Regions from separate parts of the Bacillus nitroreducens genome, predicted to be linked through region 3. Evidence: riboswitches for the same ligand, from Rfam matches in the RefSeq annotation. Region 3 holds a riboswitch; each other region holds the start of a gene.
What was found. A riboswitch is a leader RNA that binds a small molecule or an ion and turns the genes downstream of it on or off. The one in region 3 is predicted to bind S-adenosylmethionine.

Region 1: linked by a shared signal. The riboswitch ahead of ACWPVE_RS05165 (PLP-dependent aspartate aminotransferase family protein) and the one ahead of ACWPVE_RS18310 (LLM class flavin-dependent oxidoreductase) in region 3 are both predicted to bind S-adenosylmethionine.
Region 2: linked by a shared signal. The riboswitch ahead of metK (methionine adenosyltransferase) and the one ahead of ACWPVE_RS18310 (LLM class flavin-dependent oxidoreductase) in region 3 are both predicted to bind S-adenosylmethionine.

The regions. Positions count from the first base shown of each region.
Region 1 covers NZ_CAXHYI020000003.1:275,362-283,282, forward strand. Annotated here, with positions in the region: gene ACWPVE_RS05160 (acetoacetate--CoA ligase) at 1-714, opposite strand, end outside; gene ACWPVE_RS05165 (PLP-dependent aspartate aminotransferase family protein) at 873-2,672, opposite strand; SAM riboswitch class I at 2,775-2,887, opposite strand; SAM riboswitch class I at 3,149-3,256, opposite strand; gene ACWPVE_RS05170 (sensor histidine kinase) at 3,524-5,245, shown strand; gene ACWPVE_RS05175 (response regulator transcription factor) at 5,247-6,032, shown strand; gene ACWPVE_RS05180 (extracellular solute-binding protein) at 6,137-7,447, shown strand; gene ACWPVE_RS05185 (carbohydrate ABC transporter permease) at 7,524-7,921, shown strand, end outside.
Region 2 covers NZ_CAXHYI020000003.1:2,077,995-2,085,915, forward strand. Annotated here, with positions in the region: gene ACWPVE_RS13980 (ABC transporter permease) at 1-416, opposite strand, end outside; gene ACWPVE_RS13985 (ABC transporter ATP-binding protein) at 394-1,173, opposite strand; gene ACWPVE_RS13990 (ABC transporter substrate-binding protein) at 1,466-2,452, opposite strand; gene ACWPVE_RS13995 (alpha/beta hydrolase family protein) at 2,601-3,407, shown strand; gene pckA (phosphoenolpyruvate carboxykinase (ATP)) at 3,522-5,111, opposite strand; SAM riboswitch class I at 5,396-5,560, shown strand; gene metK (methionine adenosyltransferase) at 5,792-6,991, shown strand; one part of gene ACWPVE_RS14010 (IS3 family transposase) at 7,048-7,921, opposite strand, start outside.
Region 3 covers NZ_CAXHYI020000003.1:2,951,536-2,959,456, forward strand. Annotated here, with positions in the region: gene ACWPVE_RS18290 (FtsX-like permease family protein) at 1-1,124, shown strand, start outside; gene ACWPVE_RS18295 (rhodanese-like domain-containing protein) at 1,321-1,497, shown strand; gene ACWPVE_RS18300 (SRPBCC family protein) at 1,607-2,032, opposite strand; gene ACWPVE_RS18305 (acyl-CoA dehydrogenase family protein) at 2,302-3,459, opposite strand; SAM riboswitch class I at 3,541-3,650, opposite strand; SAM riboswitch class I at 3,810-3,913, shown strand; gene ACWPVE_RS18310 (LLM class flavin-dependent oxidoreductase) at 4,011-5,405, shown strand; gene ACWPVE_RS18315 (methionine ABC transporter ATP-binding protein) at 5,447-6,457, shown strand; gene ACWPVE_RS18320 (methionine ABC transporter permease) at 6,450-7,109, shown strand; gene ACWPVE_RS18325 (MetQ/NlpA family ABC transporter substrate-binding protein) at 7,128-7,921, shown strand, end outside.

The DNA of each region.
Region 1 (7,921 bases), 2.7 Mb from region 3:
TACTACTAAATCAGTTCCTTCAGATAAAGTCACGATAGCCGAAACATCCTTAAGTACCTGACTAACTGCTGAAATGTTATCTCGAATATCAAAGAACTTTCCGTTATACTGGTATTCCAAAGTGGCTATTAATACCTTTGGACGAACTTGCCCAATCCGATCAATGATTCCCTTTGGACCAAAATCTGGAGAGCATGATGTCCATACAGCGCCTAGCGAAGTGGTTGCTAACAAGGCCACTAAGCCTTCAAGGCCATTTATAACAACACCTGCAACACGATCACCCTTATTTACTCCTAAACTTTTTAATCCATACTGAACAGTAGCCACCATGCTACGTAGTTCTCCAAATGTTACTGAACGAGAGACTCCGTTTTCATCTGCTGTGATAACGGCTGTCTGCCATTCTTCACCTTGTAAAAGATTCTCTGCAAAATTCAATTGGGCATCTGGAAACCATTGAGTACCAAGCATCCCACCATCACTTGGTGGAATCATTATCTTCGTACCTTTTTCTCCTACAACATTCGCAAAATCCCATACTGCTGACCAGAAGTTTTCAGGCTCAGCGACAGACCAGCGATGAAAACGCTCATAAGGCAGAAGCGGAAAACCGACCTTTTGTGAGAAATTCATCAAATTAGACTGTGAGACCCAAGTTTCACTTGGCTCCCACAGAATATTAGATTCTAGTAAACTGTGTTGTGTTGTCATTATTTTCTTCCTCCCTTATCGAAATTAAAGCATTTCCCTCGCTGCACCAGTCACCTAACAAAAACCATTTTAAAATTTCCGTCAGCTCATGCTTTTATCTTTTACTATTTAATAAATCTACCATGTAAAAACTGTAAGTCATTATCTGACTTTTAGTCTTAAATTTCGCAAGCGTAAGTAACAATTGCACCCCTGAGTCGTTGTGCTTCCTTATAAGTACATCTATTTTGAACAACTTCAAGACCCGCTTCTTTCGCTACCTCAACAGCTCTCGGAGAAATAACCCCTTCTTGTAGCCAGAACACTTTTGGCTGGATGTTAGCTGCCTCTGCTGCAACACCAATCGCTGCTTCAGGACTACGGAATACCTGAACAATATCTACCTTCACTGGAATAGAGGCTAAATCTGGATAAGCTTGCTCGCCTAATACTTCTGTTTCTCTTGGATTAACAGGAATAATTTTATAGCCGAGACGTTGCATTTTTCGTGCGAGTCTGTAGCTTGGTCGAGCTGGATTACCACTTAGTCCTACAACTGCAATTGTTTTGGCACGTTGAATTTCCTTCCCATCAACTTCTTCACGAATAAATGTAGATTGTAGAGCCCAACGAATGACTCCCTCATCGTTAACAGCTGTTTCACCTTTTTGCTCACCTTTTGATGAGATTCCTGTCGCTTCATAAAAAGCTTGGTCTAAATCATTGACTAGATCACGGTATGATTCAATTCCAACTGAAAGACGAATTAACTCTTCACTTACTCCCGTTAATTTTAATTCTTCTGCACTTAATTGCTGGTGAGTCGTTGACGCAGGGTGTATGATTAGTGACTTTGCATCTCCAACATTTGCTACATGTGACCATAGCGCAATGTTATTAATTACTTTCTTACCAGTTTCTCTGCCACCCTTAATTCCGAAGTTTACGATTGAACCAAATCCAGAACGTAAATATTTAGTTGCTAGTTCATGTGCTGGATGCTCTTCAAGACCTGGATAAGCAACCCATTCAACTGCAGGGTGTTCTTGTAGGAATCTTGCAACCTGTAATGCATTTTCATTATGTTTTTCGATTCGTAAGTGTAATGTTTCAAGTCCTTGTAGTAATAAGAACGCACTATGTGGACTTAAAGAAGAGCCAAAATCTCTTAAAAGCTGAACTCTGAGTTTTGTACTAAATGCCAAAGTACCAAATTCATTTGCATAAGATATGCCGTTATAGCTTTGATCTGGCTCTGTAAAACCTGGGAACTTTTCACTGTTCCAATTAAATCGGCCACCATCAATTACTAGTCCACCAATTGTTGTTCCGTGTCCACCAATCCACTTGGTTGCAGAGTGAACAACAATGTCTGCTCCAAATTGAATTGGTTTACAAACATATGGTGAAGCAAACGTATTGTCAATAATGAGAGGTATACCATTCTCATGTGCAATTTCCGAAACAGCTTCAATGTCTAATACATGCAAGCTTGGGTTTCCAATTGTTTCAGCAAATACAGCTTTTGTTTTAGGCGTAATTGCTTTTCTAAAATTCTCTGGGTCTGTTGGATCAACGAAATGAGTTTTAATTCCATATTTCGGTAACGTAACAGCGAAGAGATTGTAAGTTCCACCATATAAATTTGAAGCTGCTACAATTTCATCTCCTGCTTCCGCTACGTTCATGATAGCTAAAGCAATTGCAGCCATTCCTGACGATGTTGCTACGGCAGCGACGCCATCCTCCAATAACGCAATTCGCTTTTCAAGTACATCAACAGTCGGGTTACCAATACGAGAATAGATATTCCCAGACTCATCAAGGCTAAATAGACTTTGAGCATGATCTGTATTATGAAATACAAATGAAGTCGTTTGGTAGATTGGAACTGCTCGTGAACCCGTTGTTGGATCAGGAGATTGGCCCCCATGTAATAGTATCGTCTCATCATCATACGTGTTATATTGTGTAGTCATTGTTTATACCTCCGAATTCATTTTTAAAAGATTATTAGAATAATCGTTTTTTCATTTTATGGTTATATAAAAAGCCCCCTCAATATAAGAAGAGGGGGCCTCATCTTATCTATCAGGCGCTTAACGCACCTGCAGGAATTAGCACCTTTTCAAGCTTTCACTTGAAGGTTGCTGGACTTCTTCGGGCCTGTTCCCTCAGTCACTCTGGATAAGAAATATTTATTAAATTGACGTATTAACGTATTAACACTTCATCTACATAAAGGATTATAGAATATTTTATTAATATAGTCAATATATTTTTTGAAAAATGCTGATATTCTTAAGATTCCCTTTAAATCTCTTCCATATTAATCAAGAATGTTCTGTAGATTCCGCATAGAGCCTCTCTACATATTGGAAACAAACAAAACCCCTTCTGTAAGATAACAGAAGGGGCACATGAATATATAAACATCCTTTTACATTCGTCCACCTTCTCATCTTCGAAAGTAATAATACTTCCTCTGAACTTGGCACCGGGCTTTGACTAGCTGGTTGCCGAGGCTTCTTTGGGTCAGTCCCTCCACCTCTCGTGATAAGAAGAATTGCGTTATTTAACTATTAGAATAAATGTTATACATTTTAGATAATTTAGTCAATACTTAACGAAAAATTTTAAAAATTAAAGTCCCAAAAATACATTTAATGTACTCCACACTTAGTATAACTAATAAACAAACGTTTTCATTTTATTGAGTAGATGATAAAATGGGAATGGGACTAACTCCCTACAATTACCAAATTTAACATGCGAGCGATTACACTATTGCTTTGTAATCTACTTACGTCAAAATTGAGAGGCGACTCTTATGCTTAAGCAACTAAGAAAATGGAATACATTACGAAATCAAATTTTATTTATCTTCTTGTTTGTTATGATCATCGTTCTAGTAATTGTGGGACTACTAACTTTGAACGAGGTTTCTACTCTTTTAAAAAGCAATGCAGAGAAACAAATTAATCAGGTTGCTGTTGAAACAAATGCTAGATTTGAATCGTTATTCGAACAAATCAACATGTCCTCAAAACTCGTGATTACAGATGAAGAAGTGCAACATATACTTACAAAAATCTATGATGGGAAAGAAATCTCATTTCAAGAACGCCAGCAATTAATGGGAAGTGTTAACCGGATTTTAGGGAATAGCGATGGAATTTTTTCATATCAAATTTTTTCTAAGCAACAACATCGTGTGATACCTCTTGATGAAGGCTTATTAAAAGACCGAATTAATCCTAGATGGATTCAAAAAGCAGACCAAGCAAAAGGTAGGTTGGTCTGGGTTGGAGATGATCCACAAGATAAAAATAACTTCCTTGCCATAAGAAGAATAAGTTTAATCGACCGTACGTATAAAAATGGAGGATATTTACTAATTAGTATCGACCGTAATCACTTTCAGTTTGCAAAATCGAACAACCAATTTTCCATCCTGTTAGACAAAAATGAGCAGCCTATTATTCAGAATTACGATGGGGATCTCACAAAAATCATTTCAAATCCAGAAGGTACACTTCAACTTGAGGAAGGAGAATTTATAGTCTCAAGGGAAACCTCAACTCTTACAGGTTGGACAGTATTTATTTTAACCCCAATAAGTGAACTTACTAAAGGAATCGAAGGAATACGGAGAGGTATCGTTCTGTCTGGTGTAGTTGGTGCAGTTATTTTTATGAGTTTCTCCTTATTCCTGTCAACAATCATCACACAACCAATTGTTCGCTTAACCAAAACAATGCAACTTGCGGGAAAAGGAACTCTTACCTTAAATCCAAATGTTCCTTCAGTCAATGAAATTAATGAACTAAACAGTACTTACAATCAGTTGGTGAAGGAAACAAACCATTTAATCCAAATGGTTTATCAGAAAGAGATCCTACGTAGTCGTAGTGAATTAAAGGCACTTCAAGCACAAATCAACCCACATTTTCTTTTTAATACACTAGATGCCTTGCATTGGTCATTAGAAGAAAAAAATGAAGATGAACTATCTGATATTGTGATTGCAATGTCTGATTTATTCCGATATACCATCACAAAAGAGACTGATGATGATTGGGTATATCTAAAGGATGAAATCAAACACATTAAAGATTATATGGAAATTATGAAAATGAGATTTGGTGACCGCCTACAATGGAAAGTTACAATCCCTAATGAATGTATGCATGTACGAATTCCAAAACTCATTATTCAACCACTTGTTGAAAATGCGATCCTACATGGTGCTGGAAATAAAATCGGCGACTGTCTTGTAACGATCACAGTAGAACAAGTTAATACCAATCGGATTCGAATTTCAGTTCAAGATGATGGCCCTGGAATGGACCAAGAGCGCGTCCATCAAATCGTACAAGCGATGAAAACGAGTGGTGTCACTTCTACAAAAGGTAAAGGGATTGCTATTTCAAATGTAAATAAGCGCTTAAAACTCTACTACAACGAAAACTTGTATTCAGAACTATTAATTGAAAGTGAACCGACTAAAGGGACACGGATTTCGTTTGAAATACCTATTGGGGGAGAATAATATGTTAATTAAAAATATCTTGATTGTTGATGATGAGCCAAGAACAAGACAAGGTTTACAAAGAACCTTAGAGAGCTGGAATAATGGCGAATTTAAAATCCTCATTGCTGAAAGTGGTGAGGAAGTTCTTCAAATTGCGAAAACACAACCAATTCATATTTTACTTTCTGATATCCGCATGCCAGAGATGACTGGGTTGCAACTTCTACAAAACATTAGAGATAAAGGGTTGTCCCCTGTTGTTATCGTTATATCTGCATACTCTCAATTTGAATATGCACAAGAGGCACTTCGCCTCGGTGTTGTAAACTATCTTTTAAAACCTATTAGCAAGAGTACGTTAATAGAAGCGGTTGAAGATGCGGTACAAATACTAGAAAAAAAACTTAGAGCAGGAATAATAGAAAAGGTGGTTGACAAAAAGATTGTTGATGCTACAACAAAAATCGATGGAACATCTAACACAATCCGTGAAGCTGTCACCTATATAGATGAACATATTAAGGATGACATTACCCTAACAGAAGTAGCAGCTCATGTTCATCTAAATCCAAGTTATTTTAGTGTACTCTTTAAAGATGAAATTAAATTAAATTTTAGTGAATATATAACTAGACGGAGAATTCAGCGTGCCAAAGAACTACTCCTTTCAACCAAACTTACGATCAATGAAGTCGCCGAAGAAGTAGGGTATAACACTACAAAGTACTTTATAAAAATTTTTAAAGAATATGAGAAAATGACACCTACTGCATACCGGAAAACAAGCAATGAAAAGGCTTTCTAAAAATAGTAGTATTATTCCCAATTATCGTCCCCTTTTTTGATACGTTTCTCAATGATAGACTTTAAGTGTAAGATATTGAGGACAACAAATAAGGGGGTTTTTTAATGATTAAAAAGAAAGCGTTTACCGCTGTTATGTCCATGGCAATTGCGGGCGGATTAATTTTAGGAGGATGCTCATCTTCTGATGATACCGCAAAAGATTCTGATGGATCTAGCAGTGACAAAACCGTAGTAAAAATGATGCATATCTGGTCTGAGGGTAGCTCAAAAGCACAATACACAATCGTTGATGACATTATTAAGTCTTACGAGGAAGAGAACCCTGATGTAGATATTCAAACTGAAATCTTAGCTAACGAGCAATACAAAGAAAAAATTAAAGTATTATCAGCATCTAATGAACTTCCAGATGTTGGTGTGACATGGGCTGCTGGTTATATGAAGCCTTACGTTGACGCAAATATGTTCACACCACTTGATGACGTCGTTGAAAAGGATAAATTTGTAGCTGGCACATTAGATGCATTTTCTGTGGATGACACAACATACGGTCTACCATTAGAATTAAACATTACACCCGTTTATTATAATAAGGAAATTTTTGAAAAATATAACTTAGAAGTACCAGAAACATATGATGAATTCCTAAATGTAGTGGAAACACTTGCGGATAACGGTGTCACTCCAATTACGTTAGGTAATAGAGACCGTTGGACTGGATCTATGTGGTTCATGTACCTTGCAGACAGAATCGGTGGAAAAGATGCTTTAAACAATGCAATTAACCGTACAGGAAGTTTTGAAGACCCAGCATTGGTGAAAGCTGCAGAGGAAATTGAGAAACTTGTAAACATGGATGCATTTGTAAAAGGATTTAACGGATTATCCAATGATGAAGCTAAAGGTTATTTCATGAATGAACAAGCAGGAATGTACTTGATGGCTACTTGGGAATTACCAAACTACACAACAAGTCCAGAAGTTGAACAAGAGTTTAAGGACAAAATTGGTTACTTCAAATTCCCAATCTATGAAGGTGGTAAAGGTGATGTTGACAGCTTTGTAGGTGGCCCTGGTATTGGTCTATTCGTATCTGAACAATCAAAGGTAAAAGAAGAAGCAAAAGATTTTGTTTCTTACCTTGTTGAAGAATGGGGTAAACGTTCAGTTGAAGACGCTGGTGTAATCCCTGCAACAATTGTGGATACATCTAGTGGCGACCTTCACCCAATGTACATTGATATTCTTAACGATTTAAGTAATGCAACAAACCTAACACTTTATGCAGATGTTCAAATGTCTGCGGGCGTGGCTGATGTTCATTTAAACCAAATCCAAGCTTTATTTGGTGGCCAAACAACTCCAGAAGAATTTGCAAAAACCCAAGAGGAAGCTCTTGCTGCCGAAAAATAATCATGGCATACAATGAGAGGGCATATTACTCAAAAATATGCCCTCTTCTTAATAGAAAGGAAGGGGCAAAACCATTATGAAAAGTGTGATGTCAAATAAATTCGTTATCGCCCTTTATACACTCCCTGCTTTACTTCTCATTCTAGTCCTTATCTATATCCCAATTGGATTATCTGGATACTACGGTCTCATGGATTGGGACGGAATTGGTGAAATGAAGTTTATCGGTTTAGACAACTACATTACCTTAATTCAAGATAAAGTATTCTGGTCCAGTACATGGCACTCATTTTTATTAGCTATCTTTTCAACCGCTAGCTTACTACTGTATTTAGCTATATCACTTATCTTAGCAAGTAAAATTAAAGGGTCTGACCTATTACGTAAGATTTATTTAATTCCAATGTTATTATCATCAGTTGCAATCGCTCAACTTTGGATGAAAATTTTCGACCCTACAAATGGTATGTTAAA
Region 2 (7,921 bases), 870 kb from region 3:
TATCCAGTACCTAATGCAACAATTAAAATCGGGCCAAGTGCCACTTTTGGCATTGCATTTAGAACAACTAAATAGGGGTCAAGAATGTTTGATAGTCGTTCAGACCACCATAAGATTGCTGCAAGCAAAGCACCTAATAGTGTGCCAAGGATAAAGCCAAGCACCGTTTCGAATAACGTGACAGCTAGATTATTTAATAATGTTCCATCGTTTATTTTTTCAATAAAGAGTTTCCCAACTTTTGAGGGGGCACTAAATATTAATGGATCAATCCAGTGATTGCGACTCGCCATCTCCCAAATCCCGAAAAAGACGATAAAAATTAGGAGTTGATAAAACCTAACAACTCTTTTCTCTTTTTTGAGTGACTGTAAATATGTGCGGTGAAGGACTTTAATATTCAGGTTTTGTTTCAAGATTATCTAACTCCTCCCATATTTGCTGAAAAATGTTTGAGTATTCTGGATGTTGTCTTGCATCAAATGGAGTTTCGTTACGAAGACATTCTGGAATCTCAAAAACCTTAGCGATTTTTCCAGGACTTTTGGAGAGGAGATAAATTCGGTCGCTCATTGCAATGGCCTCACCAATATCATGCGTGACTAGAATAGCAGTTTTATGATATTCCTTTAATGTATTTGAAACAAGATCCTCTAATTTTAACTTAGTTTGAAAGTCCAATGCAGAGAATGGTTCATCTAATAGAAGAATTTTTGGGTTTGTGGCAAGTGTTCTTACCAATGCTGCTCTTTGTCTCATACCACCAGAAAGTTGTTTAGGATAAGACTTTTCAACTCCTATTAACCCAATTTCTTCTAATAGAGCAAGTGTTTGTTTTCTAGTGTGATCAGTTTCTTGATTCATAATTTGCAATCCCACAAGAATGTTCTCCTCGATTGTCTTCCAAGGAAATAAATAGTCTTGTTGAAGCATGTAGCCAATATCAGACTTTGATTTTGAGATTGATTTCCCTTCGATCAATACTTCTCCATATGTCGGTTTTAATAATCCAGCAATAATCGAGAGTAGCGTTGTTTTACCACACCCGCTAGGGCCGAGGAGAGAGATGAACTCTCCTTCCTCTATTGTGAGTGAAATATTCTCAAGTGCGGTTTTTGCCTGATCCTTTGTAAAATAAACATGGTTGATATTTTTTACGGATAAAAAGTTCATAGTAACACTCCTATTTATACGTGTTCAAAAAGCAGATGAAAAGGACTGCACCCGATAAAAACGCCGTGGCCTCATGTCTTGTCGACACTGGAGCATCTTGTATGTCGTAAAGTTCGAGGCGGTGCAGCTTTGAGTACCAGAGTGTATCGAGTTAATACGTGAGGAATACAATAGCAAGCTAACGAGAGTCCACAAGATGTGGTGCTTTCGACGTTCGACTTCGCAGAAAATGTCAGCTTTTATTCGAATTTACGCTATCAATGTGTCATTTTCACCATACTTTTTTGAACAACTATTTAGAAATTACTTTTTCAGCGATACTTGTATTAACAAGCGTTTCATAGTCAATTCTTTTAGGTAATTCACCTGCTTCATCCATAATGTCTTGTAGGTTATTCCATGCCTCCTCAGACAGAACAGGATCTGTTGCATATGAGCCTTGGTTTTTATATCGTTCAATAGAGGATGTGATTAAATCGATAGGCGTATCTGGGAAAAACTCTTTTATAGATTCAGCAATTTCTTCAGGGCTATGTGATTCTACCCATTGTTGTGCTTTATAAATTGCACGTGTGAACTTTTCAACAGCATCACCATTTTTATCGATAAAGCTTTGCTTTGTCATAAAAGTTGTATACGGTACTTTACCAGACTCTTCACCGAATGATGCAATAATATAGCCGCGTCCTTCTTTTTCGAATAAACTAGCAGTAGGTTCAAATAATTGGACAAAATCGCCTGTACCAGAAGCAAAAGCACTTGAGATATTGGCAAAGTCGATATTTTGGATGAGATTCAAATCATTTTGTGGGTCAATTCCGTGCTTTTTAATAACAAACTCACCGACCATTTGGGGCATTCCACCTTTACGTTGACCAAGGAACGTACGGTCTTTGATTTGGTTCCAGTTAAAGTTCTCGATGTTTTCTCTTGCCACTAAAAAGGTACCGTCTGTTTGAGTTAGAGCAGCGAAGTTTATAACTGGGTCTGTTGAACCTTGTGCCTCTACATAGATTGATGTTTCAGATCCAACAAGGGCTACATCAGCTCCACCAGAAATTAATGCAGTCATGGTTTTATCTCCACCAGGCACTGTTGTTAATTCAATTTCCAAGCCCTCATCTTCAAAGAATCCTTCCGTAATTGCTACATATTGTGGTGCGTAAAATACAGAACGTGTTACCTCGGCAATACGGATTTTCTGAACCTGGTTATTATTACAGGCAACTAATGGAATAATAAGCAGTAATGCAAATAAGTAAGCAACGAAACGTCGCATAGATACATTCCTCCTTGACAGGTCAACTGTCTGCTATAGTTAATTATCTAAGATTAGAGTATGAACGTGACAAAAATGTGTGAATGCCTATTTTTAAATTTTTTGGAACATGAAATTGTTTGTAAACATAAGGGGGATGAAGAAAATGATGGATGGAACCATTATTGAAAAACAACGATTTCCTTCTCCAAATCCTACGATTGAACTTTTTTTAATTACATATTGGAGCAAAGGATTAAAAATCAAAGGATTCCTTGCTGAACCAAAGGATGAAGGTGTGTATGATGGTTTCTTATATCTTCGAGGTGGAATAAAAAATGTTGGAAAGGTTCGAATTGGTCGGATAATCCAATTTGCCTCAGAGGGATTTGTAGTGATGGCGCCTTTTTATCGCGGAAATCAAGGTGGAGAAGGGAATGAGGACTTTGCAGGCGATGACAGGTATGATGCATTCTCTGCGGCTAAAGTGCTGGAACAGCATGAAAAAGTCATTCCAACACGAATACATGTTTTTGGTTTCTCACGTGGTGGTGTTATGGCTCTTCTAACAGCCATACGCTACCCCCAAGTTTGTTCAGTGGTTACTTGGGGAGGCGTTAGTGATTTAAGTCTTACGTATATTGAACGAAATGATTTGCGTCGAATGCTTAAACGAGTAATTGGGGGAACACCTACAAAATATCCAGAACGTTATAAATGGAGAACTCCACTTTATGAAATCGAGAAGCTTGAAGCACCTCTGCTCATTATCCATGGTGAGAAAGATAAAAATGTGTCCATTCACCATGCTTACCGACTTGAAAAAAGGGTAAGGGAATTGGGGAAAGAGGTGGAAAGTTGGTACTTTCCACATTACACTCATTATTTTCCCCCATATGAAAATAGAGAAACTGTGAGGCGTTTAACAGAATGGATGAAGACAAGGAAGCCAAATAGAAAAAAGCTCGAAGTATAGCCCTCGAGCTTTTATAAAATACTGAAGTAATGACGAATGTTTCAAAACTTAACCAAAATAAGTGCACTTTCAGTTAGGTCCATATGTTTGTGAAAAGTTGATGGTACTTTTAAATTAGATCCGTGGTCCACCCAATAATTCAATTTCTTTTGGAACATTGGAGAACTTTTTGAAATTTTCTTTGAATTTCATTGCTAATTCTTTTGCTTTTACATAGTATGTGCTTTGGTCAGCCCATGTTTTTGCTGGTTGAAGCACATCATCAGGAACACCTGGAATATGAATCGGAATTTCTAATCCAAATATATCATTTTTAACAGTTTCAGCATTTGTTAATTCGCCCTCTAACGCAGCTTGAACCATTGCACGAGTATACGACAGCTTCATGCGGCTGCCAACACCGTACTCTCCGCCAGTCCAGCCTGTATTCACAAGGAACACTTGAACATTATGTTCATCAATCTTTCTACCTAACATTTCAGCATATTCAGTCGCAGGAAGGGGTAAGAATGGTGAACCGAAGCAAGTTGAGAATGTTGCTTGTGGAGCTGTTACACCGCGCTCTGTCCCTGCAAGTTTGCTTGTGTATCCGCTTAAGAAATGATACATCGCTTGTTCCTTTGTAAGCTTACTTATTGGAGGCAACACACCGAATGCATCTGCTGTTAAGAATATGATTGTATTTGGATGACCTGCAATGCTAGGTACTATAATATTATCAATATTTTCGATTTGATATGCAGCCCTTGTATTTTCAGTTAATGAATGATCATCATAATCAGCAATTCTTGATTTTTCATTAACCACAACGTTTTCTAACACCGAACCAAAGCGAATCGCATCAAAAATTTGTGGTTCTTTCTCGCGTGAAAGATTGATAGTTTTAGCATAGCAACCGCCTTCAATATTAAACACGCCAGAGCTAGACCACCCATGTTCGTCGTCTCCAATTAGACGGCGTTTTGGATCTGCAGAAAGAGTTGTCTTACCTGTTCCAGATAATCCAAAGAAAAGAGCAACATCTCCTTCTTGCCCAACGTTAGAAGAGCAATGCATGGAAAGAATATTTTGTTGTGGTAATAAATAGTTCATTACTGAAAAAATCGATTTTTTAATTTCTCCAGCATACTCAGTCCCTCCAATTAAAACTGTTCGTTTTTCGAAGGAAATAATAATAAATGTTTCAGAGCGGGTACCATCTACCTTCGGATCGGCTTTGAAATTCGGTGCACTAATGACAGTGAATTCAGGTTGATGTGTCTTGAGATCCTCTGAAGTGGGACGAATGAACATTTGTTGTGAAAATAGATTATGCCAAGCAAATTCATTAATTACCTGAATTGGAAGACGTATTTTTTTGTCAGCACCAGCATAACCATTAAACACAAATACTTCATCTTTTTCTTTTAAATATGCTAAGACCTTACTGTAAAGGTTTTCAAATGTAGCTTTAGAAATTGGTTTATTCACGTTACCCCAATCAATTTTATCTTTTGAAGACTCTTCTTCAACAATATATTTATCTTCAGGCGATCTCCCAGTGTATTTCCCAGTTGTTGCACGTACAGCACCAGTCGAAGTAAGGATTCCTTCTTGTCTAGCTAGTACTTTTTCAACTAAAATAGGAACAGATAGGTTATGAAGTGCATTTTTTCCATTCACTAATTCTAATAGCTGCTCATTTGTAACTTCAACTGAATTCATGTTAAACCATCCTTTATCTTTTTTTGTAATTCTTTATATAATCTCAAATTTTATAATTAGTATAACACATTAGAAAAAATAGTCTATACTATTAACGTATTTTACGTAATATATCAATGGAAAGTGCAGGTGAATTGTAAAAATAGTCATTGGAAAATCTGAAACTAGCGATATTTGTCGAATTTTCAAGAAAAAAGTATAACATACTTCGATGTACTATTTTTCAGGAATTGTGTTGACATAAAAAGGACGACTACGGTATGATTATTCATTGAACGGATACTCTCTTATCCCGAGCTGGCGGAGGGACAGGCCCAATGAAACCCGGCAACCATCACTTTTCTTACATATCAAAAGATTAATTGTGAAACCTATATATTAGTAGGTCAACATTATCAAAAAGTGATAAGGTGCTAACCTGAGCAAGGCATGACCTTGATCGATAAGAGTGAAAGGCGAGAAGAACGATTATACCTTTCCTCAAAAAGTGGGAAAGGTTTTTTATTTTTAAAAGATATGTTACTTAACGCGAGTTCATGTGTTTAATTGTTTGATTGGTTGGTTCATATAAAGGATAGAAAATCGGGTAGGTAACAATACTAAGGGAATGAGTACCGTATCAATTAACATCAGAACTCACATCTTATTGTGGTTCTGAATTGCAAAAGGAGGAAGCGTTTGTGACAAATAGACGCCATTTATTTACTTCTGAGTCTGTTACAGAAGGACATCCTGATAAAATCTGTGACCAAATTTCAGATTCTATTTTAGATGCCATATTAGCTAGTGATGCAAATGCACGTGTAGCGTGTGAAACTTCTGTTACGACAGGTTTAGTACTTGTTGCAGGAGAAATTACAACTTCTACATATGTAGATATCCCAAAGATTGTTCGTGAAACGATTAAAGAAATCGGATATACTCGTGCAAAATACGGATTTGATTATGAAACATGTGCAGTATTAACTTCGATTGACGAGCAATCACCAGATATCGCGATGGGAGTTGACCAAGCTTTAGAAGCACGCGAAGGTCAAATGACTGACGAGCAAATCGAAGCAATTGGTGCAGGTGACCAAGGTTTAATGTTTGGTTATGCTTGTAATGAAACGAAGGAATTAATGCCACTACCTATTTCATTAGCTCACAAACTTTCACGTAGATTAACGAAGGTTCGTAAAGACGAGATTCTTCCATATTTACGTCCAGATGGAAAAACGCAGGTTACTGTAGAATATGATGAGAATAACAATCCAGTTCGAATTGATACAATTGTTATTTCGACTCAACATCATCCTGAAATTTCATTGGAACAAATCCAACGAAATATAAAGGAACATGTTATCAATCCAGTTGTTCCACAGGAGCTAATTGATGAAAATACAAAGTATTTTATTAACCCAACTGGCCGTTTTGTAATTGGTGGTCCACAAGGGGATGCAGGACTAACAGGTCGTAAAATTATTGTAGATACGTATGGTGGTTATGCACGCCATGGCGGTGGTGCATTCTCAGGTAAAGATCCAACCAAGGTTGACCGCTCAGCTGCATATGCTGCTCGATACGTTGCGAAAAACCTTGTTGCAGCTGGTTTAGCTGACAAATGTGAAGTGCAACTAGCATACGCAATTGGAGTTGCCCAACCTGTTTCTATTTCAGTTGACACATTTGGTACTGGAACAGTATCAGAAGATGTACTTGTAGATTTAGTACGCAAGAATTTTGATTTACGCCCAGCAGGTATTATTAAAATGTTGGATTTACGTCGTCCAATTTATAAACAAACTGCTGCATATGGACACTTTGGTAGAAATGATATCGATCTACCATGGGAGCGTACAGACAAAGCAGAAACGCTTAAGGCACAAGCTGCACAATAAGATAAAAAAACTCGCCAAATGAACTGACCCGCCAAAATGGGACTTAGAAAAAACACCTATGCTACCTGACGTCCATATTCAATTGGAGCCAGGTAGTTTAATTTTGCCTGTATTCGTTTTTCGTTATAGTAACACATATATTGATTCACAATCTCAATTACTTTAATATTAGTGATAGAAGATCTTCTATGGTCTTTGAATCCTTCCGACTTTAGCGAGGAGTGAAAGGATTCGATTACGGCGTTATCATGGCAGTTTCCTTTACGGGACATGCTTGTGATAATGCCTTTTTCTCTTGCGAAATTTTGATATGCATAGGATGTATATACTGATCCTTGATCACTATGCAATAGAACTTTTTTAGGTCTTCGCTTTTTTATGGCCTCTCTCAATGTACTTAATACAAAGTTCGTATCTTGTACTGAACTTACCGTATAAGCGACTACCTCGTTATTATACAAATCCATTATTGTTGATACATAAAGCATAGAAGAGCCATATGGTAGGTATGTAATGTCAGTTACCCACTTTTCATTGGGTCTTTCTGCCTTAAAGTTCCGGTTAAGAATGTTGTCCACAATAATATTACTTTCCCCATTGATATGTTTCTGTCTTTTTACTTTAATCTGACATTGAAGATTGAATTTTTGCATTATACCTTGTACAGTCTTGCGATTAACCTTAATGCTATAACGCTGTTTTAGAAGAGCTTTAATTTTTCTATGTCCATAATGATATTTAGTCTCTTCGCAAAGGTCGATTATAAGCTTTTCTAATTTTTTTGGCCCTCGATTAATGTATTTCTTTTTCCAACGATAAAATGTAGATTTTGGTATTTCTAGAACACTGAGTATATCAATTATTTTATATTTTTTTGATAACTCCTCTACCAATTCAATAACTACTTGCGGAACCAGCTCCTTTCGAGTT
Region 3 (7,921 bases):
CAAATTTAGTTGGAATCTCGCAATTGATTTATCGGATTAATGGAAATGCTCGCACACTTACGATGATCGCATTGCTGAGTGCCGTGACGATAAGTGCAATATCAGTCGGCTACAGCTTTTATTATACAAATGAAAAACAAGCAGAAAAAGAAGCACCTTTCAGCTATATGCATATTTCTACAAGTGAATCTGTAGACAAGCAAATCGAAGACGTGATTCAATCTGATCGCGAACATTCGTTTATTGGGCAAATGGATATCCCTGTCATTCACGTAAATGGGGAAGTATCTAGTCCACTTCTACAGGATTATTTAAAGAACGGACCAATTAAAATCATATCTGAAAATACGTATAATGAGGCATTAAAAATAGTAGGGAAGGAAAGTAATATTCAGCTTACGGGCAATCAAACGATTGGCATTCGACCACTTTTAACGGAGTATACGTCAAATGATTTTGAAGAACATCTCGTAACATTACAATTGCCAAATACAGAACTTGACTTAGCGTTCAGCGCAATGGTAGAAGACAGAATACTTCCTTGGAGTTATCCAGATTTTGCGATTGTCGTTAGCAATCAAATGTTCTCTGAAATCGCGGCTCAAGTGACCCCTGTAACGATTAAAGCATATGAAGTTGCAGGTGAAAAAACGACAAAGGATACGACAGTTCAATTACAAAAGTTGGCTAGTGAAGAGATGCAATTAATCACGTATTATAACATCTATCGAAAAGGGCTAGAATCAGGTGGATTAAATCTATTTATTTTAGGATTTTTAGGTCTTGTTTTTCTTGCAGCAACGGGATGTATTATCTATTTTAAACAAATAACAGAATCACACGAGGATCGAAGCCGATATAAAATTTTACGTAAAATTGGTGTAAGTAAAAAAGAAGTAAATGCGGTCATAAGAAAGCAAATGATGTTTGTTTTCGGATTGCCACTTATCATTGGCGTTGTACATGGTTTAGTCATATTACAAATCGCTTCGAATATTTTTTCTGTATTAATAGGAACGAATTTAACAGTTCCAATTGTTATCACAACTCTATTGTATTTTATTATATATCTAAGTTATTATCTATTAACACTTACGACAGTAAAAAAAACAGTGAATAACTAAAGGAATAAGTCTCTCGAATAATGGAGTGACATAGAAGGTAGAACACTAAATTGTATATACGGAAGACAATTCATGGCAAAACAAGTAACACCTAAAAGAAGTCACAAAACGTATACACAATCGTGAAGAAGTAAACATCTTTGATATTCGTGAAACAAGGTGAAATAGCCACTGGGAAAATTCCAGTGCCACGCATATCCCGTTAGGTCAGCTTGCGTTACTCAAGGGAGAACTAGATAAGGATCAAACCTATATCGTAGCCTGTCAATCTGGCAATCGTAGCAAGGCGGCTTGTGGCATTCTAGCAGCTTTAGGATACGAAGTTGAGGACTTGGTCGGTGGAATGAATAACTGGAGTGGGAAACTAGAGTGAAACAAAAATACGAAAAAGAAACTAGAAAGCAGTCCGACAAGATTCGGACTGCTTTTTTAACGAATATAGAGACATTGATGATATGACTTTTTTAGTCACTTATAGATCTTCAGTGGCTAGCTTCTTGTTCTGCATATTTTTTGAAATTATCTAAAATGGCTTGCCATCCTTGTCTTTGAAACTCAACAGGGTTTTCCGTTTCAGGATCAAAGACCTGAATAATTTCGGTTTCGTTTCCATTGCTTTTAAAAGTAGCTTCGACTTTTCTTCCGTCAGCCATCGTATAGGCAATATACTTATGTAAGGTTACTTCATCGTACGTTCCGCCAAAATCAAAACCAACACTACCATCCTTAGCTTCCATTCGTGTAACGAATTTTCCACCGACCCGTAGATCATTCTCAGAATGTGGCGAATGCCAATCCTCTGATGGAGAGTTCCATTTTGTAATGTGATTTGGACTTGTCCAATATTCCCAAACCTTCTCTACTGGTGCATGAACTGTTGTCGTGATGGTAACTCGATTGGATTCCATTCTATGCTCTCCTTTAACTATGATATTTTGTTCTTCGTTCTCCTAATAAGCTTACGTTAGATGACTCAAAATAATCCATCATACTACCAACAGTATTTACAAAATAAAACACAAAAACTCATAGAATTCAGCTTTTATGAAAGAAATAATCTTTCGAAAAATGAATGAAAAACCCATTTTATCCATAAGGCCAACTAGAGAATACCAACTTAGTGAGTATGTGTAATATGAAAAAACAATGACACCTTGTTTAGTGTCATGAAAGAATCTCAGTCTAAAACGGCATTAGCTAGCGTATAAACAATTGCGTCATCTGTTGGAGGGTTATGAAGCCCAGCTCGAACATCACGGAAATACCGTTGAAGCGGGTTCTGCGCGGAAAGACTCCTTGCTCCCACGATTCTCATTGCCAAATCGACTATTTTATTTGCGCTGTTCGTTGCAATATGTTTTACGGCTGCTAGTTCAGGTCCCATACTACTTCGCTGTTCTGGATACTCTACCCATTTTCTAGCAACGGAATACAGAATTTCTCGAGCATGAAACAATTCTAGTTCGATTTCGCCAATTTTTCTTCTCACTTCTGGTACATCTTTTATCGGTCCAGGTAAGGTGGTAGGGCAATATTCAGAAGCGAATTTAATTGCGTAATCCCTAGCAGAAGCAGCAATTCCTAAGTAAACCGCTGGCACTTGTAAATACCAACCTTTTGGAGATGGTTTCGATAAATCCTCTACTACCAATAGTGCATCCTCTTCGACTAGCACTTGATCTAAAATGAGGTCATCACTCTTGGTTCCTCTCATGGAAACACTATCCCATGTTTCTTTTATATGGACCCCATCTAGTTTATGGTCTACTAAAATATATCCTTTTTTTCTAGTTTGATGAAGATTGACGGTTACAATTGAATAATCGAGTGCAATGGCCATAGAAGTGAAGGCTTTGACTCCATTTATTCGCCATCCATTCTCTTCTTTAATTGCAGTAGTAGTCGGAATACCTCCTCTGGAAGGGCTCCCTGTTGCACGCTCTGTTTGTGCAAGGTTAATGAGTGCCTGATGATTTACGACCAATTCACATACTTTGGCAAACTTTTCTTCGTTCCAATTTCTACTTTCAGCCACCTCGAGGAGTAGTCCGAGGTGCCAGCCGAGAGAAAGGGCAGTTGGACCATCTCCTTTTGCAATTTGTTCTTGAATTGTAAGAAACTCAAAGAGATTTAAACCACTGCCACCATATTCCTGCGGAACAGTAAGGGCTAAGAATCCGTTTTGTTTCAAGTCTTCGAAATTTTCATAAGGAAATTCTCCACCTGCATCAATATCTGCAGATCTTTCCTTAAAAATCGCAGCTAATTCCCCTGCTTTTTTGATTTTATTTTGGTGCACTTTGTTGCCAGTTGTATGATCAAACGCAATTGACATACACGTACCTCCCTCTGTTTTTTATGAAAAGAAAAAACCCCTCTCGAGACGACGAAAGGGGGCTTGGGTTTGATTTATCCTTTCTCATCTGCCAGACATGGTTAGTCTGCTGGAATTAGCACCTTTCTTTATAAAAAAGAGGTTGCTGCAGGATCGTAGGACCAGATTCCTCCCCTGACTCTTGATAAGTTTTTGATACTATTTAATTTAGTTTACACTGTAAATGATGTTTTCATTATTGTCAAGATTTAAAATATAACATTAAAAATAAATAATGATAATATTTCTAAAAGTTGTTGACAGTTTTTTCTTTCTCATGTATATTTTGGATTAAATTTAATAATCTGATTTCTTTATCCAGAGAGGTGGAGGGACTGGCCCTTTGAAGCCTCGGCAACAGACTTTTAAGAGAACTGTGCCAATTCCAGCAAGCGAAATGCTTGAAAGATAAGGAAAGAGTTGTGCTTACGTATGGTAAAAAAGCCTCTTCTTTTCTTAGAAGAGGTTTTTTTTTTCAACATTCTATTTTAAACATTAAGGAGGAACAAAAGTTGAGTGAACAGAAGCAAATTATTTTAAATGCATTCGAAATGAATAGCTCCATGCACAATTCTCACGGTTTTTGGAAGCATCCGAAGAATGAACGTCATCGTAGATATAAGGATTTAGACTACTGGGTTGAATTAGCGAAGTTGTTAGAAAGAGGGAAGTTCGATGCCGTCTTTTTTGCCGATGTCCTTGGTGTTTATGATGTGTATCAGAAAAGTAAAGCACCATCGATTCGAGATGGGCTACAGGTACCATTAAATGACCCTGCCTTATTGATCTCAGCAATGGCGCATGTCACAGAAAATCTTTCGTTTGCCGTGACTGTAAGTACGACATATGAACCGCCGTTTGCGAATGCGAGACGTTTTTCAACATTGGATCATTTGACAAAGGGAAGAATTGCATGGAATGTGGTAACTTCATACCTACCTAACGCAGCAAGAAATTTTGGGCTTCAGGATCTGATTAAACACGATGAGCGCTATGAGATCGCAGATGAGTTTCTTGAAGTGTCGTATAAATTGTGGGAACAAAGCTGGGAAGATCATGCGGTGATTGAAGATATTGAGAAGAAGACCCTGATTGACCCAGAAAAAGTACATGAAATTAATCATGAGGGTCGCTATTTCAAAGTCGAAGGTCCTCATTTAAGTGAGCCTTCCCTTCAGAGAACACCTGTTATTTATCAAGCAGGTACATCAGAGAAAGGACGAGAATTTGCAGCAAAGCATGCGGAATGTATTTTTGTTGGAGGTCCGACTCCAGAGAGAATTCGCTATTATGCAGATGATATTCGAAAACGCGCTGAAAAATATGGACGTAATCCAAATAATATTAAGATCTTCTCATTCCTAAGTGTGATTGTTGCCGAAACAACAGAGGAGGCGGAACAGAAATTTGAGGAATACAACAAGCTGTGGAGCCCAGACGCCGCAAAAGCACAATATGGGGCAAGTGGATATGACATAGCTGAATTTGAAAATGTAGATCCAAATGTACCATTTGAATACAAGAAAAAGACTGAAGGAGGGCATTACAAGGCTGCCACACTTACGAAAGATGCGCCGAAAAAATTAACGGTTGGTGAAGTGTTACACCGTTTTGAGTCATTGGATCGTAACAGCATCATTGTTGGGAACCCGAGAGAGGTTGCAGATGCAATCCAATTCCAATTTGAACAATCTGGAGTAGATGGCTTCAATTTAAATCATTTAGTTACACCAGGTGACCTAGAAGATTTTGTAAATTTAGTAATTCCTGTTTTGCAGGAACGTGGATTATATAAAACAGAATACACGAAAGGTACATTGCGAGAAAAGTTATTCCCTGAAGGTAAAAGTACGCTACCAGATGATCACCCCGGTAGTAAATTTCGACGTGTGCCTCTAAAACAATAAAAGATGTTTGTGGAATTAGGAAATGAGGGGAATACACCATCATGATAGAGTTGAAGAATATAACGAAAGAATATATAAGCAAAGAGAATCGGATTGTTGGAGTTGATAATGTCTCCCTCACAATCAAAGAGGGAGAAATATTTGGAATTGTTGGCTATAGTGGTGCAGGCAAGAGCACGTTACTTCGTTGTATTAATATTTTGGAAAGACCTACATCAGGTGTTGTCAAAGTAGATGGTGTAGAGCTCTTACAGTTATCGAGTAAGCAGCTAAGAAAGGTAAGACAATCCATTGGCATGATCTTTCAAGGGTTTTATTTGGTTGCATCCAAAACCGTATATGAAAATGTAGCGTTTGCTTTAAAGGCTGCAGGGGTGGAGCAAACAATTCGAAAGAAACGAGTAGAAGAATTATTAACACTGGTTGGACTTGAAGACAGGATGCATCAATACCCAGCTCAACTAAGCGGTGGCCAGAAACAACGGGTTAGTATAGCCCGCGCGCTTGCCAATAATCCGAAGGTTCTTTTATGTGATGAAGCAACATCTGCTTTAGACCCAAATACAACGAAGTCTATTTTGGCTTTGTTAAAAAAGATAAATAAAGAACTTGGTATCACAATTGTAATCATTACACATGAAATGGAAGTGGTAAAAGAAATCTGCCATCGTTGTGCGGTCATGCAAGAAGGGAGAGTCGTTGAAGAAGGACCTACTTATGATATATTCTCGAATCCAGTTGATCCCTTGACCAAGAAATTTATTGAAACGGTACTTAGCTTTGAACTACCTAGTAAATTAATAGAAAAACTACAAGGGAAACTTGTAAAACTACAATTTAGGGGTGATTTAGCGGCAGAAGCAATTGTGTCCGACATGCTTCAGACCTTCACAGTGAAAGGAAATATCCTCCACGGAAAAGTTGAATATATCCAAGATACCCCACTTGGCATTTTCATCATGGAGCTTCTTGGAGAGGAAGAAGAAGTAGAAAGAGCAATTGATTATCTTCGTGAGCGTGTCAGTATAGTGGAGGTGGTAGAGAATGGATAGTATTCTAGAAATTTTGCCTGAGTTAAATCTCGCTTTCTTCCAAACGATCTTTATGGTCGGAATCGCGTTATTGGTCGCAGTTTTGCTAGGGTTACCCTTAGGAATAACGTTGTTTGTTACAGACCAGGGATTATTTTTAGAAAATAAATGGATGAAAGGGATAGTGGGGATTGTCATCAACTTAATACGGTCCATCCCTTTTATAATTTTACTCGTTTTCTTGTTACCATTTACAAATTGGCTAGTAGGGACCACGATTGGACCAGTTGCTGCTTCTGTTTCGTTGTCTGTTGCCGCCATCCCATTTTATGCAAGAATCGTAGAATCATCCGCAAGAGAAATCGATAGAGGCGTCATTGAAGCCGCAGTAGCTGTAGGCGCTTCTCCGTGGATGATTATTCGAGAAATCATTCTTCCAGAAGCAAAACCTGGACTTATTACAGGATTAACAATCACGGCGATTAGTCTGATTGGCTATTCCGCAATGGCAGGTACAATCGGAGGCGGGGGAATCGGAGATTTAGCCATACGATTTGGCTACTATCGATATGACAATACAATTATGTTCACCACGGTTATTTTATTAATTGTCTTAGTACAATGCGTTCAATATTTTGGAGATTTTATAGCAAAGGCAGTGAACAAGCGATAATAAAATAGGAGAGATGAGATGAAAAAAACAATAATGTTACTATTATCTGTATTAGCTGTATGTACACTTAGTGCATGTGGTTCCACGAATAGTTCCTCGTCTGGTAATGAAAAGAAAGAATTAGTACTGGGTGCAACGGTTCCTTATAGCGATATGTTGGAAGAGGGTGTCAAACCTTATTTAGAGGAAAAGGGGTATACAGTTACAGTCAAAGAGTTCAATGATTATGTTCAACCAAACATCGCACTCAACAATGGATCATTAGATGCAAACTTGTTTCAACACAAAGTATATATGGATGCATTTGCAAAAGAGAATGACATGGAATTATCCAGTGTTATTACCGTTCCAACAGCGCCAATAGGCATTTATTCGAATCAATATGATTCATTGGATGAAATAGAAAAGGGGAGTACAGTTGCAATCGCAAATGATCCTTCAAATTTAGCCAGAGGGCTTACAGTGCTAAAAGAAAATGGAGTAATTGACTTTGATCCTAATGTGGACCCACTTAGAGTGACAGAGAAAGACATTATCAGCAATCCAAAGGAACTAAAGTTTCAACCAGTCGAAGCAGCACAATTACCACGAACACTCGAATCAGTCGATCTTGCCGCGATTAACGGAAACTTTGCCATTTCAGCGGGATTAGACTTAACGACGGCCCTTGTTAGAGATAAACTACCTGAAAATATTATAAACCGAGTAGTGGTAAAAACGGAAAACCTTGACAAGCAGTTTGTAAAAGATATTAAAGAAGCAGTAGAATCAGAAGCATTTAAGAAGGTAATCGATGAAAAATTTGAAGGTTT